One region of the Neobacillus niacini genome, then DNA from elsewhere that is predicted to be linked to it. Evidence: riboswitches for the same ligand, from Rfam matches in the RefSeq annotation. Region 1 holds a riboswitch; each other region holds the start of a gene.
What was found. Region 1 has a riboswitch for cyclic di-GMP ahead of ACN6MT_RS26630 (ATPase, T2SS/T4P/T4SS family). Riboswitches for the same ligand answer to the same signal wherever they lie in the genome.
Positions count from the first base shown of each region.

Region 2: another riboswitch for cyclic di-GMP. It lies ahead of ACN6MT_RS28335 (anti-repressor SinI family protein); the one in region 1 lies ahead of ACN6MT_RS26630 (ATPase, T2SS/T4P/T4SS family).
Region 3: another riboswitch for cyclic di-GMP. It lies ahead of fliM (flagellar motor switch protein FliM); the one in region 1 lies ahead of ACN6MT_RS26630 (ATPase, T2SS/T4P/T4SS family).
Region 4: another riboswitch for cyclic di-GMP. It lies ahead of ACN6MT_RS07945 (DUF3789 domain-containing protein); the one in region 1 lies ahead of ACN6MT_RS26630 (ATPase, T2SS/T4P/T4SS family).

Region 1 covers NZ_CP183883.1:5,419,181-5,424,429, forward strand. The annotation lists gene ACN6MT_RS26610 (aldehyde ferredoxin oxidoreductase family protein) at 1-727, shown strand, start outside; gene ACN6MT_RS26615 (hypothetical protein) at 784-1,056, opposite strand; gene ACN6MT_RS26620 (ubiquitin-like small modifier protein 1) at 1,058-1,330, opposite strand; gene ACN6MT_RS26625 (YisL family protein) at 1,447-1,806, opposite strand; gene ACN6MT_RS26630 (ATPase, T2SS/T4P/T4SS family) at 1,885-2,493, opposite strand; cyclic di-GMP riboswitch class I at 2,700-2,786, opposite strand; gene ACN6MT_RS26635 (spore germination protein) at 3,016-3,240, shown strand; gene ACN6MT_RS26640 (spore germination protein GerPB) at 3,258-3,500, shown strand; gene gerPC (spore germination protein GerPC) at 3,510-4,130, shown strand; gene ACN6MT_RS26650 (hypothetical protein) at 4,120-4,290, shown strand; gene ACN6MT_RS26655 (spore germination protein GerPE) at 4,305-4,685, shown strand; gene ACN6MT_RS26660 (spore germination protein) at 4,750-4,968, shown strand; gene addA (helicase-exonuclease AddAB subunit AddA) at 5,010-5,249, opposite strand, start outside.
Region 2 covers NZ_CP183883.1:5,771,935-5,777,183, forward strand. The annotation lists gene map (type I methionyl aminopeptidase) at 1-739, opposite strand, end outside; gene ACN6MT_RS28330 (helix-turn-helix domain-containing protein) at 946-1,275, shown strand; gene ACN6MT_RS28335 (anti-repressor SinI family protein) at 1,333-1,482, opposite strand; cyclic di-GMP riboswitch class I at 1,515-1,602, opposite strand; gene ACN6MT_RS28340 (hypothetical protein) at 2,213-2,377, shown strand; gene hutH (histidine ammonia-lyase) at 2,403-3,920, opposite strand; gene ACN6MT_RS28350 (DNA topoisomerase III) at 4,538-5,249, opposite strand, start outside.
Region 3 covers NZ_CP183883.1:1,701,669-1,706,917, forward strand. The annotation lists gene fliD (flagellar filament capping protein FliD) at 1-808, shown strand, start outside; gene ACN6MT_RS08020 (glucosaminidase domain-containing protein) at 812-1,489, shown strand; gene ACN6MT_RS08025 (flagellar hook-length control protein FliK) at 1,532-2,569, shown strand; gene ACN6MT_RS08030 (flagellar hook capping FlgD N-terminal domain-containing protein) at 2,583-2,996, shown strand; gene ACN6MT_RS08035 (flagellar hook-basal body complex protein) at 3,013-3,837, shown strand; cyclic di-GMP riboswitch class I at 4,027-4,113, shown strand; gene fliM (flagellar motor switch protein FliM) at 4,228-5,166, shown strand.
Region 4 covers NZ_CP183883.1:1,682,953-1,688,201, forward strand. The annotation lists gene ACN6MT_RS07930 (ABC transporter substrate-binding protein) at 1-752, shown strand, start outside; gene ACN6MT_RS07935 (glycoside hydrolase family 32 protein) at 840-2,309, shown strand; gene ACN6MT_RS07940 (carbohydrate kinase family protein) at 2,382-3,329, shown strand; gene ACN6MT_RS07945 (DUF3789 domain-containing protein) at 3,420-3,542, opposite strand; cyclic di-GMP riboswitch class I at 3,584-3,667, opposite strand; gene ACN6MT_RS07950 (C39 family peptidase) at 3,757-4,473, opposite strand; gene ACN6MT_RS07955 (flagellar motor protein MotB) at 4,504-5,241, opposite strand; gene motA (flagellar motor stator protein MotA) at 5,238-5,249, opposite strand, start outside.

The DNA.
Region 1 (5,249 bases):
TGAAAAAGGATTGATTACAGAAGAGCTCATCTGGGGCGATGCCGATTCGATGATTGACTTAACGCAGAAAATTGCATTCCGTGAAGGCTTTGGCGGCATCCTTGCTGAGGGCCCTGCAAGAGCAACAGCTTCTTGGGGCGCACCAGAACTTTCGATGTCTGTAAAAGGTCAATCAATTCCTGCCTATGACCCTCGTGGTATTCAAGGAATTGGACTTGGTTATGCCACTAGTAACCGTGGAGCCTGCCATTTACGCGGCTATACCGTTGCCAGTGAGATTGCCGGGATTCCTGAGCCAACTGATCGCCTAAAACCAGAAGGAAAAGGTGAGCTATTAAAAATATTCCAAGATATGCTTGCTTTCTCTGATTCTATGAATATTTGCAAGTTTTCCTCATTCTCAGAAAATGCAGAGCATTATGCAGAGCAATACAGCACAATGACTGGAATACCGATGACAGCAGATGATGTGATGAAGGCTGGAGAAAGAATCTATAATCTTGAGCGCTATTATAATAACTTGGCTGGATTCAACAAAGAAGAAGATGATTATCTGCCAAAACGATTTACGGAAGAGCCTGCCTCTGGTAATAGTGCAGGAGAAGTGAGCCGTATGGATATCATGCTTAAAGAGTATTACCAAGTCCGGGGCTGGCAAGATGGAAAGGTCACCGAAGCTAAGCTTCGTGAGCTAGAAATCATCGACCCTGAAAATCAATTGGTTTAAGGAATAATCAAAAGGCTTCTGCATATTTTGCAGAAGCCTTTTGATTGGTTTAGAAATTATCCGCCGATTCTCCTTGTTTTGACCCGGTAATTTTTGATAAGCTCATTAAGCGTCATGTCATCTGAGGCACAAAATCGGATATGAACACTATTGACTTTAAATGTAGAAGTTATCGATAATTCCTCTTCCCTTACGATTTCACCATACCAGTGGTCAGATTTATATATGTAAGGAAATTGATTCGTAATTTGTTTGCCGCCTAACTCTTCAAAATATAATCCGAGGTGCTCTCGTTTGATTCCGCGAAACTCCAATTCCTGCTGCATCATATTAACCACCTGCAACTGGAGGAAAAAGTGCAAATTGATCGGTTTCTTTTACAATGGTCTTAAGACCATCCAAATGAATAATATTTCTTCCGTTAATGAATACATGAACAAATGGAAGAAGCTCTTTTTCAGGCGTAAAAATTTCATCCTTAAGATCAGGGAACATTTCTACCATCTTATTAAGTACATCAATGACCTGTTGCCCTTCCGGACTAACCTCTACCCCAACTCCGCCGCAAATTTGCCGGAGATTTGCAAACACTCTTACCAGCATAACAAACACTCCTCTCCCCTTACTTAAATAGTAAAACTATTTGCACTTCTTGTCATCTTTTTTTGAACTAAAAAAGAGCAGCCGGTAAACCGACAGCTCTTTCTAACAAACTAATCTTATACGTAAAAAATCGACATAGGCAGTTTATCAAATCCTAAATACAATACAAGTAAGAAGGCGATAACGAACTGTATCCACAAAACGGAAGTTTTTCTATTTTGTGCAACCTTGCTAAGGATCATTTCAAATAAACCAATAACCCAAATGCCTACTACGGCTTTTAATATATACAACAAATCAATATTAGACACCATGAATAGAAGTCCAACACCCGTTGCAATGATTAACAGATAAAGAACACGCAGAATCATTTGCACAATTTTAGCGCCCTTTTCTTTCCCGCCTTTTAGTAAAAATATAGCGACAATAAACAAAATTAGGGCTAGTACCCAAGCTGTTACGTGACCATGAATCATTTAATCTTCCTCCTATGTATCAATAGCTTATAGCAACACTATCATACCATAGGCATTGCCAAAATTCCTAAAGAAAAGCTAATAATAAGAACCTTCTAGTGGATTCACAGTAAAAATATCTCTAAGCACAATATTGTCATCCTTGATCCCTTGAACCTCTGCTATCTTAGTAATTTTTCTTTTTCCATCATTTAAGCGTGAAAGGTGGACTATGATATCAATAGTACCAGCGATTTGTTCCCTAATCGCATTGATAGCCAAATTCATCCCTTCAAGATAGGCAATGACTTCCAAACGGTCAATCATATTACGCGGGCTGCTGGAATGTCCTGTTGCAAGAAAACCATCAAGTCCTCTATTTTCTTTCCGAAGTATTTCACGTACATTTTTACCACGAACATCTCCAAGAATATTCCTTTCCTCTCTTGGAATGAAAGTAGAAAGGGCATTGGCAAGGGTTGTTTTACCTGCACCTGTTCCTCCGCTCACTACGATATTTAACCTAGCTCTCACACATGTACAGAGGAAGAGGGCCATTTCTTTTGACATGGTCCCGTTACAAATTAAATCCTGTAAGTCTAGAGGTTTCCAGGAATACTTTCTATTAGCCAGCCTAGCCGAATTGTATAATTTGTGATTAATGCCTTGTCCCTGATGATTTTGTTCGATTTGTTTTAATAGCCCCATAGATTCCACCCACCTTGTTTGTTTTTTGAAAACCAATTTACTCACAAAACTTAAAGAAAATATGAACGAACGGTTAGGCTGGGGGCGATAAACAGATAAAAACAACCCCGCCTTTACCGAAAGGGGGGTTAACAAATGAAGTACAACAATGTACATAGAAAGACCTATGTAAACAATGCTGTTATCTACGAAAAACACCCTGTTCTTTCGGTAACTGGCTGGCGTAGTGCAAATGCACCTTAGCCCCTTTAGCTTTGCGTCACTGATTTTCACCAGTTTTGCCTTTATCGAGAATCAGTGTTTTTACATTTCCGACTGATCTCTTAAATCTATCTTAAGTCCTTTTGCCTTCATCTCATATCCTACTATTTTATCATTTTTCACAAACAAATAGGTATTTGTACCTAATTCTATAATTTTCCCAACCAATTAAGGTTGGATTTACTTTATTTGGGCGATTGAATCACATTACACCAACCCATACATAAGATATTAGGAGAAAAAAGGTAAAGGGTGTTGTTTATGCCAGCGATTGTAGGAGTTGCACAAGTCATATCACTTGGCAGCAGTTCCGTTTTTCATATTGGAGATGTCTACAAAATTATGCCATTTTCATCTGCAAGAACTTTCTCCGGTGCTGGTTCATTTAATACGGGTGAAAGTTTAAATGTTCATAATAATAATTTAAGTAATACGAACACAAACGATTCAGATGGTATTGATCAAGGAATCTTCCTTAATGCTTAAGGAAAGGTTGGTTTTTTATGAATTTTTATATCCAGCAATCCATTCAAATAAACTTTATTAAAATTAGCAGTATAACAAATTCTTCTGTCCTGCAGATTGGCAGTGCTGGAATTATTAAACCTGCCTCATATTTGTATAACACAGGAGGTTTTACAACGCCCGCACCAACTGCAGGAGGTACTCAGACTACGACCGGGCAATCTGGCAGCCCCGCAGTGCCATTATCAGGTACAGGTTCGAGAGAAGAAGATTCAAAGTGAGGTGATGGTATGTACCAGGATTATTCACAACTTCTTCAATGGGTCCAGATGACTTTACAGGCACAGGAAAATAGAATTGCAACTCTTGAACACACCATTCTAAAACTTCAGGAAGAAATAAATCAATTAAAAGATAAGCCAAGTATTCGGGTTGATAAGATTGAATACAAATTCGATCAATTAAAGGTTGAAACTCTTGAAGGAACCTTAAACATTGGACTAAATCCATCCGATTTGGCAAATATTGAAGATTTTGCCGTGGAAAATCAATCCTTAAAAACACCTATGCATCCTAAGGCACAAATGCAGCGTTCTATGAAAATCGAAGAATCTATTTATCAGTATTTAGAAACCGAACTGCCAGTGCTATTTAAGGAAACTCAAAACCAAATAAATGTTAGATTAGATGATTCCTATTTAGCTTTCATTAAACAAGATATCATGAAACAGCTTCCAGCCAGGATTGATTACCATATACAAAATGCTGCAGCCAATGAGCGGAATGGCGAACAATTCTCAGAGGAGAGCATTGTCGAATTACTTAAACAGGAAATTAGAAAAGGAATTTTAATCTTTATTAATCATTTACCAGAGAATGTGAAAGGAATGAATACACAAAATGAACTTTGAGGTATATAATCGAGATCTCCATGTTGATACCATTAGAATAATAGGGGTTGCAAGTTCGTCGCTCGTGATGGTAGGCGACACACAAACTATTCAATTGGCGTCAACTTTTGACACTCCCGCTGAATCACTTATCATCGGGCCGTTTGTCCCACTTTTTTAGGGGTGCTAAAGTTTATGCTCCAGAGATCTTCTGTCGTAAACAGGGTTAATGTGACCTCTGCTTCCTTTGCCTCTATCATTCAGCTTGGAGATTCCCGTATTATTAATGGATTTTCACGTGCCTTGGCTGTTCAAAGGGAAGCTGAAGTTTTTAATACAAAAGAAGGTAATTTTTCAAACTATCCTGTGTTTTCTGAACCAATCCCTTTTTTGCCAATAAATGAGAGTATTACGATATCTACTCATAATTGCCTTCCTATCATTAAGGTCAACACTATATCTATCCTTGCAATGTCCTCGGATGCCATACTGCATGTAGGAAACAGTGAAAACGTCTCAATGGAAGCAAGGGTTAAACATATCAGACAACTGCAGCATAGAGGGGATGAACAATGACAAGGCCGTTAGAATACAATATCACAAGCTCGCTAAGGGCAAGTAAAGAAAAGGATGTTAGTAAATGCCAGCGATAATGGGTCCAGTTCAAATTGTGAATGTAAGCGGTGGAATTGTTCATTTTGGGGATACGGTATATATTTCTCCAAAAAGTGCTACAAAGACCAATGCAGGTTCTGGAGGCTTTAATACAGGAGGAATTATATTTACTGCTAGCGGTTTAAGCGGCACAAATGTTCTTGATGCTAATTTGCTTGACCAGCCAATTGGCGGAAATAATTAGAAACGACATAAACGAGGATGTTTATGTCGTTTTCTAATTGACTATAGCTTTACTACATGAGCACCGTCAAAGAAGAATAAAAATCTTTCATCGACTTTTCTTTTCCAAATTTTCTCCAATGCTTGCGTGTATAGATTGATTTGCAGCCGGTACCGCTGTTCAAGTATTGGTTTGGCCTGTTCAAAACCACCTTTGTATCGATCACTTATCCCGTCTGATTTAAAATCAATAAGAACAAGGCCATTTTCATCCTCAAACACACAGTCGATTATCCCCTGAAC
Region 2 (5,249 bases), 350 kb from region 1:
CAGTTAAAATAATTGGACCATTCTTGGTGATTGCAATGGTGTGTTCATATTGGGCAGAATATTTACCATCAATCGTTCTAGCAGTCCATCCATTATTATCCATCTTTGTTTGGTACATGCCGATATTAACCATTGGCTCAATGGTAAATACCATCCCTTCTTTAATTCTTGGCCCTTTTCCAGGCAGCCCGTAATGGGGTACATCGGGTTTTTCATGAATAACTGCCCCAATTCCATGACCAATAAAATCACGAACAACCGATAAACCCTCCCCTTCTACATAGGTTTGAATAGCATGACCAATATCCCCAATCCTATTTCCAGGAACAGACTGCTCAATTCCTTTATAAAGTGCCTCTTTGGTAACCTTTAATAAATGCTCTGTTTCCTTAGAGACATTCCCTACAGCATATGACCATGCTGAGTCGGCTAACCCGCCGTTATAATTGACAACCATATCTATGGTCACGATATCGCCTTCTTTTAATGGTTCCTTTCTTGGAAACCCATGACATACTTCGTCGTTAATGCTCGCACAAGTGGCATATTTATAGCCTTTATATCCCTTTTGCTGTGGGGTAGCATCATGCTTTAAAAGGTAATCATCAACAAATTCATCAATTTCCCATGTTGTAATACCAGGTTTTATTCGTTTGGCAATTTCTTTATGGCATGAAGCTAGAATTTCCCCTGCTTTTTTCATTGCCTCAATTTCTCGCTGTGATTTAAGAACAATCATGATCTTCCCAACCTTTTTATATTATTTTTATGTATTCTTATAGAATTGGAAACACACTTTAATATTATCGCTAAGCTAACATTTTTTCAAAAAGTTTTCGATATTGAGGGGTATTTTTGTACTAATAACATGTTCTTAATATGGAACTTTCTCAGCTTTTCTGATAAAATTATTACAGCCATAATAAAAATAGGTGTGTGAGCCCAATGATAGGTGATCGTGTTAAAAAACTACGGTTAGAAAAAAGGATGTCATTATCAGAACTTGCGGAGCAGGCTGGAGTTGCTAAATCTTATTTAAGCTCTCTTGAAAGAAACCTGCAAAGAAATCCATCTATTCAATTCCTTGAAAAAATTTCTTCTGTATTAAACGTTCCTGTTGATCATTTAATAAATGAACACATTAATAAAGAAGAATTAGATAGTGATTGGATGAACATTGTAAAAGAAGCGATGGAATCAGGTGTTTCAAAGGAACAATTCCGTGATTTTATTGAATTCAATAAGTGGCGAATTGGTCAAAATAATAACGAATAATAAAACAAAGCATACTACTTGTTTTTTTGTAGTATGCTTTGTTTTTTTTTATGTAAATCAGCGATTCTTAAGTACGCCCTCTCTGACTTCGTTCTGATGGAGGAAATTAAGAATTGTCTCCTTTGATATTCCTAGCTCCTTTGCTTCTAAAATAAGAGCTAACCATTCTGCGTCCATTCCATTGTTGATACTATCAGCTATTGCCACTCTCGCTCACTCCCAAAATACATATTCGTATTCCAGGCAGCCCGGCCATCATAGTAAAAGTTATACCTTAGATCCTCGGCTTTGCGTCCCAATTTTTCAATAGGTTTGCCCTTTTCTGTTTCATATTACACATAAATCATTGATTATTCAGTATATTAAATAGACAAGTATTCCTAATTCCTCATTACTTTATTTATTATATATAGTACTTTTATAGTATATTGTTGTTTTTTGTCAGATATTTCAATTTTTCTAACCTTTTTTTAACACAAAATAATTCAATTTTCTACAAAAAATCAATTGAAAATTTTCCATACGTTCGAACTTCAACTAATCAGATGGAAGTTTATTGAAAAAAAGAAGTGCTTACAGTCGAAATTAGGTTATTGTACCTATATGAAGTTTATTTAAAATGCTACAAAAGAAAATACAGTGAAATTTGTCTATTTTGTGACAATTGACAACTTCTATTATTACCTTTAAAATATACTAAATATTATAAATATTCAAATAATGGTGGTGATCCAGATCAATGACAACCATTCATGTGTTGAATTACGCTATTCCAATTGCCTTTATGGTGTTTTTTGGTTACCTTCTAGATCGTATGTGCAAGCCTGCAAAGTCTGATGAAAAAGTAGAAGATAAATAATCCTCTCTCCTTCTATCTTCACTAATAAATTTCCTTCGTTTGGGAATGATACATTCGAAGACGAAAGGAGTGTTTCATTTGGCACGTGGAGAACATTTTAACCATAAAAAGAAAGGTCATCCTGGAAATTTGCCTAAAGATAACTTAGTTGAAAAACATTCTAAGGATGCCATTGGGGATGAGGAGTTTATTGTAGTTCAAGAAGCATTTAAGAATAGAGTGGAAACGAAAGACGTAGAATAAGGCGTGAATTTCACGCCTTTTTTACTTATTTTACATTATCCGCTTTTTGAAGGAGCTTCCTTAAGTTCCATTCTTTTAGACCTGCCGCAGCCATTTCGATATCTTTAGAATAAATCCGATCCTTCTTTATCGAAGGAACCAGTTCCCTTCCTTTCTCGTACACCTTCTTGGTCTGGCTGGCCATTTTTTCTATTCCGCGAATTTCAACCGCCTGCATGGCACAAATTAGTTCAATCGCCAGCACTCTTCGGGCATTTTGAATAATTTGATAGGCATGTCTAGAGGCAATCGTTCCCATACTTACATGGTCTTCTTGATTTGCAGAAGATGGAATGGAATCGACACTTGCTGGGTGTGCTAGTGTTTTATTTTCTGATACCAACGAAGCCGCAGCGTATTGCATAATCATCGCTCCAGACTGCAAACCAGGCTCAGGGCTTAAGAAAGGCGGCAAATCGTTCAACTGTGGATTTACTAATCTCTCAATCCGTCTTTCGGAAATATTCGCAAGCTCGGCAACTGCGATTTTCATAAAGTCCATCGCAAAAGCGATTGGCTGCCCATGGAAATTCCCGCCAGAAATAACCTTTTCCCCATCATCGAATATGAGTGGATTGTCTGTAGCAGCATTCATTTCAATTTCCAATTTTTCTTTTACATAATCAAGCGCCTGCCAGGATGCCCCGTGTACTTGTGGAATACACCGTAAGGAATAAGCATCTTGAACACGGTATTCTCCTTGAACGCTGGTTAATAAACTATCACTTAAGTAACCACGGATTCTTGCTGCTGTATCTATCTGCTGCTGATAACCCCTTGCTATATGAACTTCCTCTGCGAATGCATCCATGATTCCATTTAACCCTTCCATTGTCATAGCAGCAATGAGTTCACTTTCAAATGCCAGCTGTTCCGCTTCAAGATAGCCAACAACTCCCATGGCGGTCATTGCCTGTGTACCATTAATTAATGCAAGACCCTCTTTTGCCTCTAAATTTATGGGAAGAATGCCCTCCATTTGAAGCGCGTGGATTGATTCCAATCGATTACCTTTGTAAAAGACCTCCCCTTCTCCAATAAGTACTAAAGCTAAATGGGAGAGAGGAGCCAAATCACCGCTCGCACCCAGTGACCCCTGCTGAGGAATAACTGGGATGATTTCTTTATTAACCAACTCTAATAATTTTTCAATGACGATCGGCCGGACCCCTGAATACCCTTTTAAAAGCGCATTAGCACGTAACAGGACCATTGCTTTTGAAACAATTTCCGGAAAAGGTTCACCAACACCACACGCATGTGAGCGAATTAAATTAAGCTGTAAATCTCTAACGTGCTCTTTATTGATTAATACATCACTAAACTTTCCAAATCCAGTATTAATACCGTAAACTACTTTGCGCTCGGAAACGATCTTCTCTACGGCTTCACGGCTCCTTTTTACAAGTTCCATACTTTTTTCCGAAGCCAAAACCTTCTCTTTTCGATATAATACTTCTTTCATTTGGTCCATTGTTAATCTTTGGCCTGTTAGCATAATCATATTTCTCGCTCCTCTACCACTTTATTAGAATAAAGAAAGAGGCTGGATTCCATCTCAGTTAGATTTGGAGTCCAGCCTCTTTTATAAACATATTTTGATATAATTTTGTTTTGTGGTGCCTCATAATTATCATTCCATTCTAAAATTCTATTAGATTAATAATTATTGTATGTGATATAAAGCTTGATTGTCAATACAATTGTCAGAATTTTAGCACGATATCACTTTAGTGAGATAATATAGGAAAGGCTGCTGCTGTTTACAATAAGAAGACAAAACGGTTCACCGGTACTAATAAAAATAACCGGAGATTTTCCGGTTAAATGCAGTATGGGGCCCGTATCGGGGTATATAAACGGAGGCTTTCCGCTTAATCCAAGTAAAATCCCTCATTTTCGAATTTTCCGAGCCAATAAACGGAATTTCTCCGTCTAATTGAGCCGTTTTTTATACTAATTTCGAATTAAGCGGAATTTCTCCGCCTGTTTAATTACTCAGGTGTTCAACTTGATCTCCAACCGATAAGTGATAAGAATTCACCCGAAAACAGTTCGCTTTACAATATAGGCTTTATATACAAATTAGTATATAAAGCCTCATTCTAAAGGATAATTTCCTTACTTCAGATTCAACTTCTTTAAGGCATCCGCCAAAGCTGTATTAATGGGCTCTTCTTCCTTGTTTTGGTTCTTCAAATACTTTTGCACCGTACGTTTATCCACTTTTCCAGTAGATTCTTTTTTACGGCGTGCTTCAAAAGCAGTTAGTTTCTCTCTGTGCCCGCATTTACAAACGAAAATTTGTCCTTCCCCTTCGCCGCGAAGCTCCAGCTTCTTTTTGCATTGCGGGCAGCGCGCATTAGTGACGCGCGAAACATTTTTGCGATGTCCACACTCACGGTCTTGGCAAACAAGCATTTTACCCTTTTTCCCATTTACCTCAAGCATAGGTTTTCCACAGTCTGGACAATTTTTTGTAGAGATATTATCGTGCTTATACTTTTTATTACTTGCTTTAATTTCTGTAACAATTTCTTTTGTATACTTTTTCATTTCGCTGATAAAAACGTCTTTTTTCAACTTTCCATGAGCAATTTGTTCAAGCTTCTGTTCCCACTCGGCAGTTAATGCAGGAGATTTTAGTTCTTCAGGCACTAAATCCAGCAATTGACGTCCTTTCGAAGTAAGGTGAATGTCCTTACCACGCTTTTCAATTAAAAAGGAATTAAAAAGCTTTTCAATAATATCCGCACGTGTAGCTACAGTTCCTAATCCACCAGTCGATTTTAACGTTTCTGCCAGCTGTTTATTATTGGTTTCCATGTACTTA
Region 3 (5,249 bases), 2.3 Mb from region 1:
CATATTTAATGGCAATGAGATTACAACGTTAACATCCAATAATGCAACTATCATGGGGATAAATTTTTCCTTTAAAAGCCCAACCAACGGGGCAAGTACCGTTACTGTCTCGCAAAACTCGGACGGGGTTATAAAGAATGTGAAAGATTTTGTTGATCAATATAATAGCATGCTAGATAAGATGAATAAATCCATCGCTGAACCTGTCTATAGGGATTACCAGCCTCTTTTAGAAGAGCAAAAAGGTGAAATGTCGGAGAAACAGATTGAAATGTGGGAAGAAAAAGCGAAAAGTGGTCTCCTTCGCAGTGATCGTATTCTCTCCGGGATGCTTACGAAAATGCGCAGTGTGATGACTTCTATTGTTGATAATGGCAGTTCCTACAACTCACTTTCGTCAATTGGGATTTCATCTAGAAGCTATCAGGACAAAGGGAAGCTTTATGTGGATGAAACAAAATTAAGAGAGGCCATTCAAGCAGATCCTGACGCAGTTGAAAAACTATTTTCCCAACTTGGGGATGCAAGTAAAGGAACAAGTGGTGTCATCAATCAACTTTCCGAGACTTTACAGGCCGGGATTAAAGAATTGACCAATAAAGCTGGTTTCACCGGGAATAATCAGTATGATCAAAGTGTTATTGGGAAGTTATTGTCGAATACGCAGACGGATATTGCCCGCCAAACCGAGAAGTTGCAGCGTAAAGAAGCACAATATTATCGCCAATTTGCGGCAATGGAGCAAGCAATGTCACGTTTTAATTCACAAAGTTCTTGGTTATATCAGCAAACGGGCGGAGGTATGTAGTCTATGAATATTGGATCTTTGTCTAATAATTGGCTGCTTCACAAAACAATCTTAGATACTTCTCGCCTCGGGCAAAGTAATCTTCCTAATCAATCAGGTCTAACAAATAATCCCTTCGAGCAATTACTGGAACAAGTGTTGCTGCAAACTCAGTTGAATCATAAATCAACTAGCAATCTAGATATCTCGTCTCTACTAACTAGTTTGAATTCGTTGGTCCCTCAGACTGGAGCAGGAGTTCCACAAAGTGAATCTCTTTCTTCTAAAACGACTGGCAGCGAAAATCTTAATGCCCATCTAAAGGGAGTTTTGCACAATACCGGTCACTTTTTTCAAGAGGCTGGTAAAAAATATAACATTGATCCTGCTCTTCTAGCGGCTATCTCCATCCATGAAACGGGTAACGGGTCTTCAAACGCGGCTCGCTTTAAATTTAATGTGGCAGGGATGATGGGGAAAAACGGATTAAAAACTTATCCATCCATTGAAGAAAGCATTTTTGATATGGCTCGAAACCTCCGTCAAAACTATTTAGATAAAGGGAAATTAACCATCGCTCAAATAGGGGCCAAGTATGCACCAATTGGAGCAGCCAATGACCCCACTCAACTTAATAATCACTGGGTAACAGGTGTTCAGCGCTACTTTGATACCTTAACAACAGGGAGTAATTATGCTTAATGGGTATCTCTTAAACAAAGGAAAGTGAGTAGGTGGCAGAACGTGATCCAGCTTTCAGGAATACAAATGAAAAGCATTAATCAAACCGGCAAAAAGGCAGCGAGTGAGGGAGAACAGGCTGCTGGTTTTGAGGCTTTGTTACAACTTATTGGTCAAGTCCAAGAACAGCAAAAGGAAGAAGATACGGTGCCTTTTGGATTTATTAACCCATTGGTACAATCTGCCTCTTTGCAGCAAAATGCATTAACGGATCCTATTCTCCATCAAGTGGGAGAAGGGATGGAAAAATGGTCGATAGAGGTGCAGGCACAAGTTGAGCCAAACATAGAGAATGGCAAACAAACATCAGAAAATCTCCTTTTCCAATCAAACATAAAAAAACTGGTGACAGTTGAAGGACAAACAGGTGAAGTACAACCGGAAGCTGCAACCATCTTTCAAGAGTCAGTAACAGGTGACTTAGTTAAAGAAACAGGGATAGTCACTAATGAGGATTTCCATCAAAAAGAATTACCTGATGTGAACCAAACAGGCAGGAATTCTACAGTGGATGCCTTGACCACGTTTCATTCAACACTGACGAACCAACCGGTCGTTTCCAATGAGAAGGCAGTCCCTGCACAAACTGTACAAGCTAACCAATTTGATCAAGAAATAACGAAGTTTTTACAATCTTCGATACATGTAACAGGATTGGAAGATGGAATCGAGGCTGCGTTTACCCTGGCGCCAAAGCATTTAGGTAAGGTCGATGTCAAGGTTACCATTCAGGAAGGGCAAGTAACGGCTGAATTCCTTACCTCCACTCCTTTAGGGAAGGATTTACTAGAAACACATGTTCAGACATTACGGTCTGCTTTAGAAACACAGGGGCTGCATGTCGCAAAAATCGATATCTCCCAACAGAACATAAACTCTAATTTCATGGGAGCATTCTCACAAAAGGGAGATTCAAATGCAAGACATGGACAGCAAGATTCACGTAAGCGTAACGATCAACAATTAATCCAAACCCAAGATGAATATCGAGATTATACGATTGAAACAGGATGGGTTTCTAAAATAAATACCACGGCTTAAGGGAGGAGCACCATTGACTTCAATCAATACGATCAATTCCTACTCAGCACAAAAAACCAGCACCCAGCCAAAGCAGGAAATGGGAAAAGAAGCATTTTTGAAAATATTAGTTACGCAGCTTCAAAACCAAGACCCAACGCAGCCGCAGAAAGACGGAGAATTCGTGGCACAAATGGCACAGTTAAGCGTATTAGAACAGCTCTCCAACCTGAATAACTCGCTTACAGCCTATTTGGAATCCAGCAATAATTTAAGTCAATATTCTTATGTACTCGGAAATAAAGTCACATGGACAAACCCAGAAACCAATGTACAAGAGAGCGGAACGGTTACCGGGATTAATTATAAAAATAACCAAGTTTACTATAAAATTGGCGATCAAGAAATAGTATCAAGTTCAATACATTCAATGGAAATGAATCAATAAGAGGAGGAACAAAAACATGCTTCGTTCATTAAATTCAGGGGTATCCGGACTAAAAGGTTTTCAAACAAAATTGGATGTCATTGGGAACAATATTGCGAACGTTAATACAGTAGGTTTTAAAAAAGGCCGTGTCGTATTTGAAGATATTTTCAGTCAGACGATTAAAGGGGCAACGGGTCCAACGCAAACTGCAGGAGCGAACCCAGCGCCACTCTCAGGCGGGACAAATCCGATTCAGGTGGGCTTAGGAACAAGAGTTGGCAGCATTGATACTCTTCACACACCTGGAAGTCCAACAACTACGAATATAGGCACAGACCTTTACCTTGATGGTGATGCATTTTTTGTAGTCGAAAATGCCTCACAGAAGCAGTTCTTAACAAGAGCTGGGAATTTCACATTAGACAGCAGTAATAATTTGGTCAATCAGAATGGTATGTTTGTAGTCGGCCAAGATGGCGGAAAAATTACCATCCCAGATCAATACATTACGTTTTCCATTGATGCGAATGGCAGCATTATTGGTGTTAACCCGGATGGAACAAGTGAAGATACCGGTTTGAAAATTGGAACTATAGCAGTTGACAATCCAAAGGGGTTATTGAAAGCCGGTGGTTCGTTGTATTCTTTAACACCAAATGCTGATTCAGCCTCGATTGCAACGCTGCTCACGGAAGGAAGTAATGCACAAGTTATCGCAGGCGCACTCGAAATGTCAAACGTTGATTTATCCGAAGAACTAACTGAAATGATTACCGCCCAGCGTGGATTCCAAGCGAATTCTAAAATAATTACAGTTTCCGATCAAATATTAGAAGAATTGGTAAATTTAAAACGATAATAGATAAAGAGAGAGAATATCATTCGGGATATTTCTCTCTTTTTTTACATATTTTTCAATTTATATAGTGTATTTTGTTAAATTTTCGTAAACATTCGATTATATCCGTCATTTTATGGGGGTATTCTACAAAATATAATTGAAAATTAATAGTTGTAATGTTATGCTTTTTTTGTAATAAATTTAAAAAATTGAAAAAGGCAAACCTGAGGAAACTCAGCGACGCAAAGCTATAGGGGCTAAATTGTAATAACAGTAAGCCAGCCAGTTGCCGAAATATAGATTGTCCTAATCTATTAGTTTATTTAGCTATGGACGAGACTATTCTTCGGAGTAGTCTCGTCTTTTTTTGTTGGTCTTTTTTTACAGTGGAAGGGATTGTGTGATCGAATGGACTATCGTGTGTCAAATTCCCCAATTGGAAGTAACCCTGCAAATTTGAAAGTATATGATTTTAAAAAGGCATTGCGGTTATCGATGGATCAGGTACGGGTACTGACGAGAATCCATGAAAACTTTGCTTACCAGCTTGCATCCTTTATTTCATCTGAGTTACGTTCGTTTGTCCAAGTAGAGGTTACGACAGTTGAGCAAATGCTGTATGAAGAGTTTATTAACCAGCTGCCGGACACTACGATATTAAGTGTGTTTGAATCAGGTGAACAAGGAATCCGAATGGCGATGGACTTAAATCCTGAAATGGCTTTTGTGATGATTGATCGACTTTTAGGCGGGAAAGGAACAGCAGAGGAATGGGGACGTTCTACCTTAACTCCGATTGAAACCAATGTTTTAAAGCGTCTATTAGAGGGAGTCGTTCAAATCCTGCAAAAAGCTTGGAGTGATATTATGGTGCTCCCGATCAAGTTTTTGAACATGGAAACCAATCCCCAGTTTTTGCAATTGGGTATCCCAACGGAAACAGTCATCGTCATCACATTCCAACTAACAGTTGGAAAAGTGGAAGAAACGATACATCTTTGTATTCCATACATATTGTTAGAGCCGTTTATTCCTAAGTTATCCTCCCATAATTGGTACGGACATGGAAAATGGGTAAAAAATAAGGAAGAAAGTGAATTTTTACAAGGACAGATTGAGCATTTAATGGTTCCGGTTATTACGGAATTAGGGCGGGCGACGATTACGATGGAAGAAATCCTTGGTTTAAACGTCGATGATGTCATTCAATTAAACCAATTGGTGGATGAGCCTCTGAAAGTAAATGTAAATGAAGAATTGAAGTTCTTAGCACATCCAGGAACGAAGAAGTCGAGAGTTGCCGTTAAAATTGAGCACTTGATAGAAGGGGAAGGCAAAAATGGTTGAAAAGGGGAAACTCACACAAGATGAAATGGAAGCACTTCTCGGCAGCAGCCAACAGAGTGCAGCCAATGAACACTTTCAGTTTA
Region 4 (5,249 bases), 2.3 Mb from region 1:
TAATCGATATCGAAGCATTTGAGCATGATTGGAACACGTATCTTGCAAAAGGCAGAGACAAAAAATATGGTTTGTACTTCACGTGGGATAAAGGAAATATCACTGGCATGGGCGATGATTACGATCTGTTAGCTCCGTTAAAAGGTCCAGAAGGACATCAAAATGTTGCGAGAACAAATGGAATGGGCTTTGATCGTTCACGTTTAGTGGTTACATCAGCAAATAAAAACCTAGAATTAACTGCAAAGTGGATTGACCAGCTCTACGATCCGTCTCAATCTGTACAGAATAACTGGGGTACGTATGGGGATGAAAAGCAACAAAACATCTTCGAAATGGACGAGGCAACAAAAATGTTAAAGCACCTTCCATTAGAAGGTACTGCACCAGTTGAATTAAGAGAAAAAACATCTATCGGCGGACCGTTAGCGATCTTAGATAGCTACTATGGTACTGTGACAACAAAACCAGATGATGCTGCTTGGAGACTGAACTTAATGAAAGAAGTGATGGTTCCTTACATGGAAGCAGACAATATTTATCCACGTGTCTTCTTCTCAATTGAGGACCTAGATCGACTTTCTGTGATTGAAACGGATATGTTTGCTTATATTAAGCGAAAGCGTGCGGAGTGGATTGCAAATGGCGGTGTTGAAAAAGAATGGAAGGATTATCTAGCAGAATTAGACCGACTAGGACTGCAAGAATGGCTGGATATTAAACAAAAAGGTTACGATCGAAGCCAGGAATAAATCAGAGTAACTAGTATAAGGCTATACATTGCTTTGGCATACGTACAGCCTTATATACTAATTTAGTAGATATTAAGGAGCGAAAAAATGATGCAAACCTATAAAGAGCAGTATCGTCCACAATTTCACTTTTCACCCGAAGAAAAGTGGATGAATGATCCGAATGGAATGGTCTTTTTTAATGATGAATATCATTTGTTCTACCAATACCATCCATTTGGTACTACCTGGGGACCCATGCACTGGGGACATGCAGTAAGTAAAGATATGATTCATTGGGAGCATCTGCCGATTGCCTTATATCCGGATGACCTGGGAGCCATTTTTTCAGGAAGTGCGGTTGTCGATTGGAACAATACCACCGGATTTTTTGAAAAAGACAAACCAGGATTAGTTGCGATTTATACAAGTGCTGGCACCTATCCGGATTCCGAACGACCGCTTCAGCAACAGAGTTTGGCCTATAGCAAGGATAATGGCAGAACGTGGGTAAAATATGAAGGAAATCCTGTCCTTTCAGATGTTAACATTACCGATTACCGTGATCCGAAAGTGTTTTGGCATGAAGAAACCCAAAAATGGGTGATGGTGCTGGCAACAGGTCAAACGATTACGATTTACACTTCCCTTAACTTAAAAGAATGGGAGTTTGCCAGTGAATTTGGCCATACTGCCGGTTCACATGATGGTGTTTGGGAATGTCCGGATTTATTCAAACTACCTGTAGATGGTGGACAAGAAAAGTGGGTAATGATTGTCAGTATCGGAGATAACGGACAATCAGCAAAAGGTTCCAGAACACAATACTTTATCGGACAGTTCGATGGAACAACCTTTGTAAATGACCATGATGATTCGACAATTCTATGGTTAGATTACGGCCGGGATAATTATGCGGGTGTGAGTTGGTCTGATATCCAGGATGGAAGACGTATTTATCTTGGCTGGATGAGCAACTGGCGCTATGCGAATCAAGTCCCCACTGAAGCTTGGCGAAGTGCGATGACGTTACCAAGAGAATTATCATTAACTTCTACAGAAAATGGAGTCCGTTTGTTCCAAAAACCGGTTGCTGAAGTTCATACGATTAGAAAAGAAACAGAATCATATCCAGACATTGCGATTGAATCTGGAAGTAATGTATCGGTTCCCGTAAACAATTCATTACTAGAATTAACGATTGAATTTGAAAAAGTAACTTCAAGTCAATTTGGAATTATCATACAGCACTCTGATGAAGAGAAAACCGTAATTGGCTATAATGGCATCGAAGAGAAGTTATTTGTTGATCGGACTCTTTCTGGGGATAATAGCTTTTCGACATCTTTTCCAGCTGTGCAGGAAGCAGCATTAACGTTAGCGAATCAAAGATTGAAACTTCAGTTGTTTTTAGATACTTCCTCCATTGAGGTGTTTGCCAACGACGGTGAGGTTGCGGTTACTAGCTTACTGTTCCCTCATAAGGCAGGCAAAGAGCTCATTTTATTTTCGAATGAAGGAACAACTAACGCTGCTAATATAAAATTAACGGAACTTGATTCCATTTGGAGCAGGTAGGTTTAAACGTATGAGAGCTCTAATCGGCAGTAATAGATTAGAGTTTTATTTGTTAAAGGGAAGGTGTGTAGAATGAGTTCATCCATAATATGTATTGGTGAATTACTAATCGATTTTTTCTGTACCGATGTGGACATTAATTTAATTGAAGGTCAAAATTTTCAAAAGCAAGCAGGGGGTGCTCCTGCAAATGTTTGTGCCACAATTGCAAAATTAGGCGGGACCGCACTATTCTCTGGAAAAGTTGGAAATGATCCGTTTGGACATTTTTTAAAAAAGACACTGGATGACGTGAAGGTAGATACATCAATGGTCGTATTTGATGATTTCCACCCAACCACATTGGCTTTTGTATCCTTACAGGCCAACGGTGAAAGAGATTTTGTGTTTAACCGAGGAGCTGATGCCTTTCTAGTGGAGGAAGAACTTAATTTTGAAAAGCTAAATGAGGCTGCTATTCATCATTTTGGCTCAGCAACGGCTTTATTAAATGACCCTTTTCAATCGACCTATTTTCAGGTAATGAATCATTCAAAGAAACAAGGAAAGTTTATTTCATTTGATCCTAATTACCGAAAAGATCTTTGGAAAGATAGTGTTCCAACCTTTATTGAATTAGCCAAAAAAGGGGTCGCTTTAGCTGATTTTGTAAAGGTGAGTGATGAGGAATTAAAACTTATAACGGGGAGCAGTGATTTGGCTGAAGGCACAGTATTCCTTCATGAATTAGGTGCAGCAGTAGTCGCTGTAACATTAGGCAGTGAAGGGACCTATCTATCTAATGGGCACAGTAAAGAAATTGTCCCTAGCATAAACGTAACTTCCATTGATTCTACAGGTGCTGGTGATGCATTCGTTGGTGCAACATTATACCAATTCGCAAACGAAAATCCAACAATAGAAGATTTTGAGGCACTTAAAAAAATTATTTCGTTTAGTAATAAAGTGGGTGCATTTGTCTGTACCAAGGTTGGTGCCATTTCTGCCATACCAACGATTGAAGATATCTTGCGACCTTAATGTGATTAAATAGTGCAACTTATATCTAAGCATAACAAAAAGACGATTCTTCCCCCTCGAATCGTCTTTTTCCTTATTTTTCCGGCTATGTTAGCTTTCCTTTGATATAGAAAGTTCTATTCGTTGGTCGCCTCTTTTGGATGCTGTCATTAGGCTCATGATGACCAGCATTGTGGTAGACCCTATTGTTACACCTGCAATAAAAGTTAACATTGTTTTTCCCCCATCTTTACATAATCGTAGAAGGATTCATATTCGGTAACTGGCTAGCCTTGTATATCACTTTAGCCCCTCTAGTTTTGCGTCATCACCTTTCGGTCATTTTGCCATTTCGTACGATATATGTTTTTTATTTTTGGTGAATTCATCTTAATACTACCATGTATCGGCAATTTCTTACAAAAAGTTTAATCTTTTACCAAAAATTTTATTTAGGTGCAATCACGATAGCTTGTGAACCCATCTGTTCCCAAGCTGCAATAAACTTTTCTCGATTAACCTGTTTGTTTTTTGTTCCATAGGGATCGTTAAGATAGATATGGTTTTGGTCGTAGCCGGTAATGACGACGCTGTGCATGTTAAACGAAACCCTAACCGACCCTTGTGGGGTGGACCATGTTTGGAAACTTTGTATGGGTGCAAAGTTGGTTGTCGTAATCACCCAAACAGGCAGACCCTGGCTAACCTTTTCCAGAATGGAGGAAAAAGGATAGTTTGATAGATTTTGAACCATTAAATCGTTAGGGATATGAGTATTCGCCAAATAGAAAATCGGTCCATGGTAGACTCCTAACCCAGGCCCATCTTCCATATTGCCGGCAAAACCCATATTGGGATTTCCATTTTTACCATCTCCATATTGAAGAGGAACCCGTGGGATTTCTTCGGCTAGTCGATTTTTTGTCACATTAATTCCCCAATATTGCAGCAGCATTGCCAGACTGGTAACCTCGCAGCCATTAAATAACTGGGGTTCATCCATTTGATTAAGTAACGGTACATCCAATTGGATTTCCTCAGCCAACACCACTTTTGTGAAGGGAGTTGCCTTTGCTTCCTCTTCGTTACTTCCAGAGCCCACGTCTGCCAATATAGAAAAACATAAAACTATTAAACTGAAACCGTATATAACAACCCTTTTCACAGCTGTATCACCTCTAGTAGCAGGAAATTTTTAACGGCCTCGTAAAATCACAACCGTTACACGGCGGTTCGACTGCCGGTTTTCATCCGAATCGTTTGGAAATAGAGGCTGATATTCTCCGAAACCTGAAAATTGCATGCGATTGGCTTGAACGTTTTGTGACTCAAAGTAGTGGAGAACACTGGCCGCTCGAGCTGCAGACAGTTCCCAATTCGTTTTATAGATTGTATTATGTGCTGGAACATTATCCGTATGCCCCTCAATACTAATCGGATTGGGAACCGTATTAATCAAGCCAACGAGCCCGTTTAAAGTTTGATAGGAGCGTTCCTTTAAATCTGCCCTTCCCGAATCAAATAACACCACATCTTTTAAGGATACTTCAATTCCCTTTTCTGTTTCTTCGAGGGAGACCATATCCTCTAGGCTATTGTTTTGGATGTAGCTTTCAAGCTGTTGCCGCAATACATCCAGTTCTTTGTCATTTGTTTCTGCTAATACTTCTTCCTCTGGCAATCCTATCTCTGGTTGAGGAGAGGAAGGGTTCGGTGATAGACCTGCTTGTTGACTCTCAATTTTTGTCCCGGTTAATTCAGATTGAAAGGATTCCATGATCGATTGATATTTTTCCTTGTCAACGGTACTGGCTGCGTATAAGACAATAAATAGCGCCAGTAATAACGTTAATAAATCGGCATATGGTATTAGCCAGGATTCATCTACATGGTCTTCGTGGTCAGAGTTAAAGGCTCTTTTCCGTTTTCTCATGCTGATTT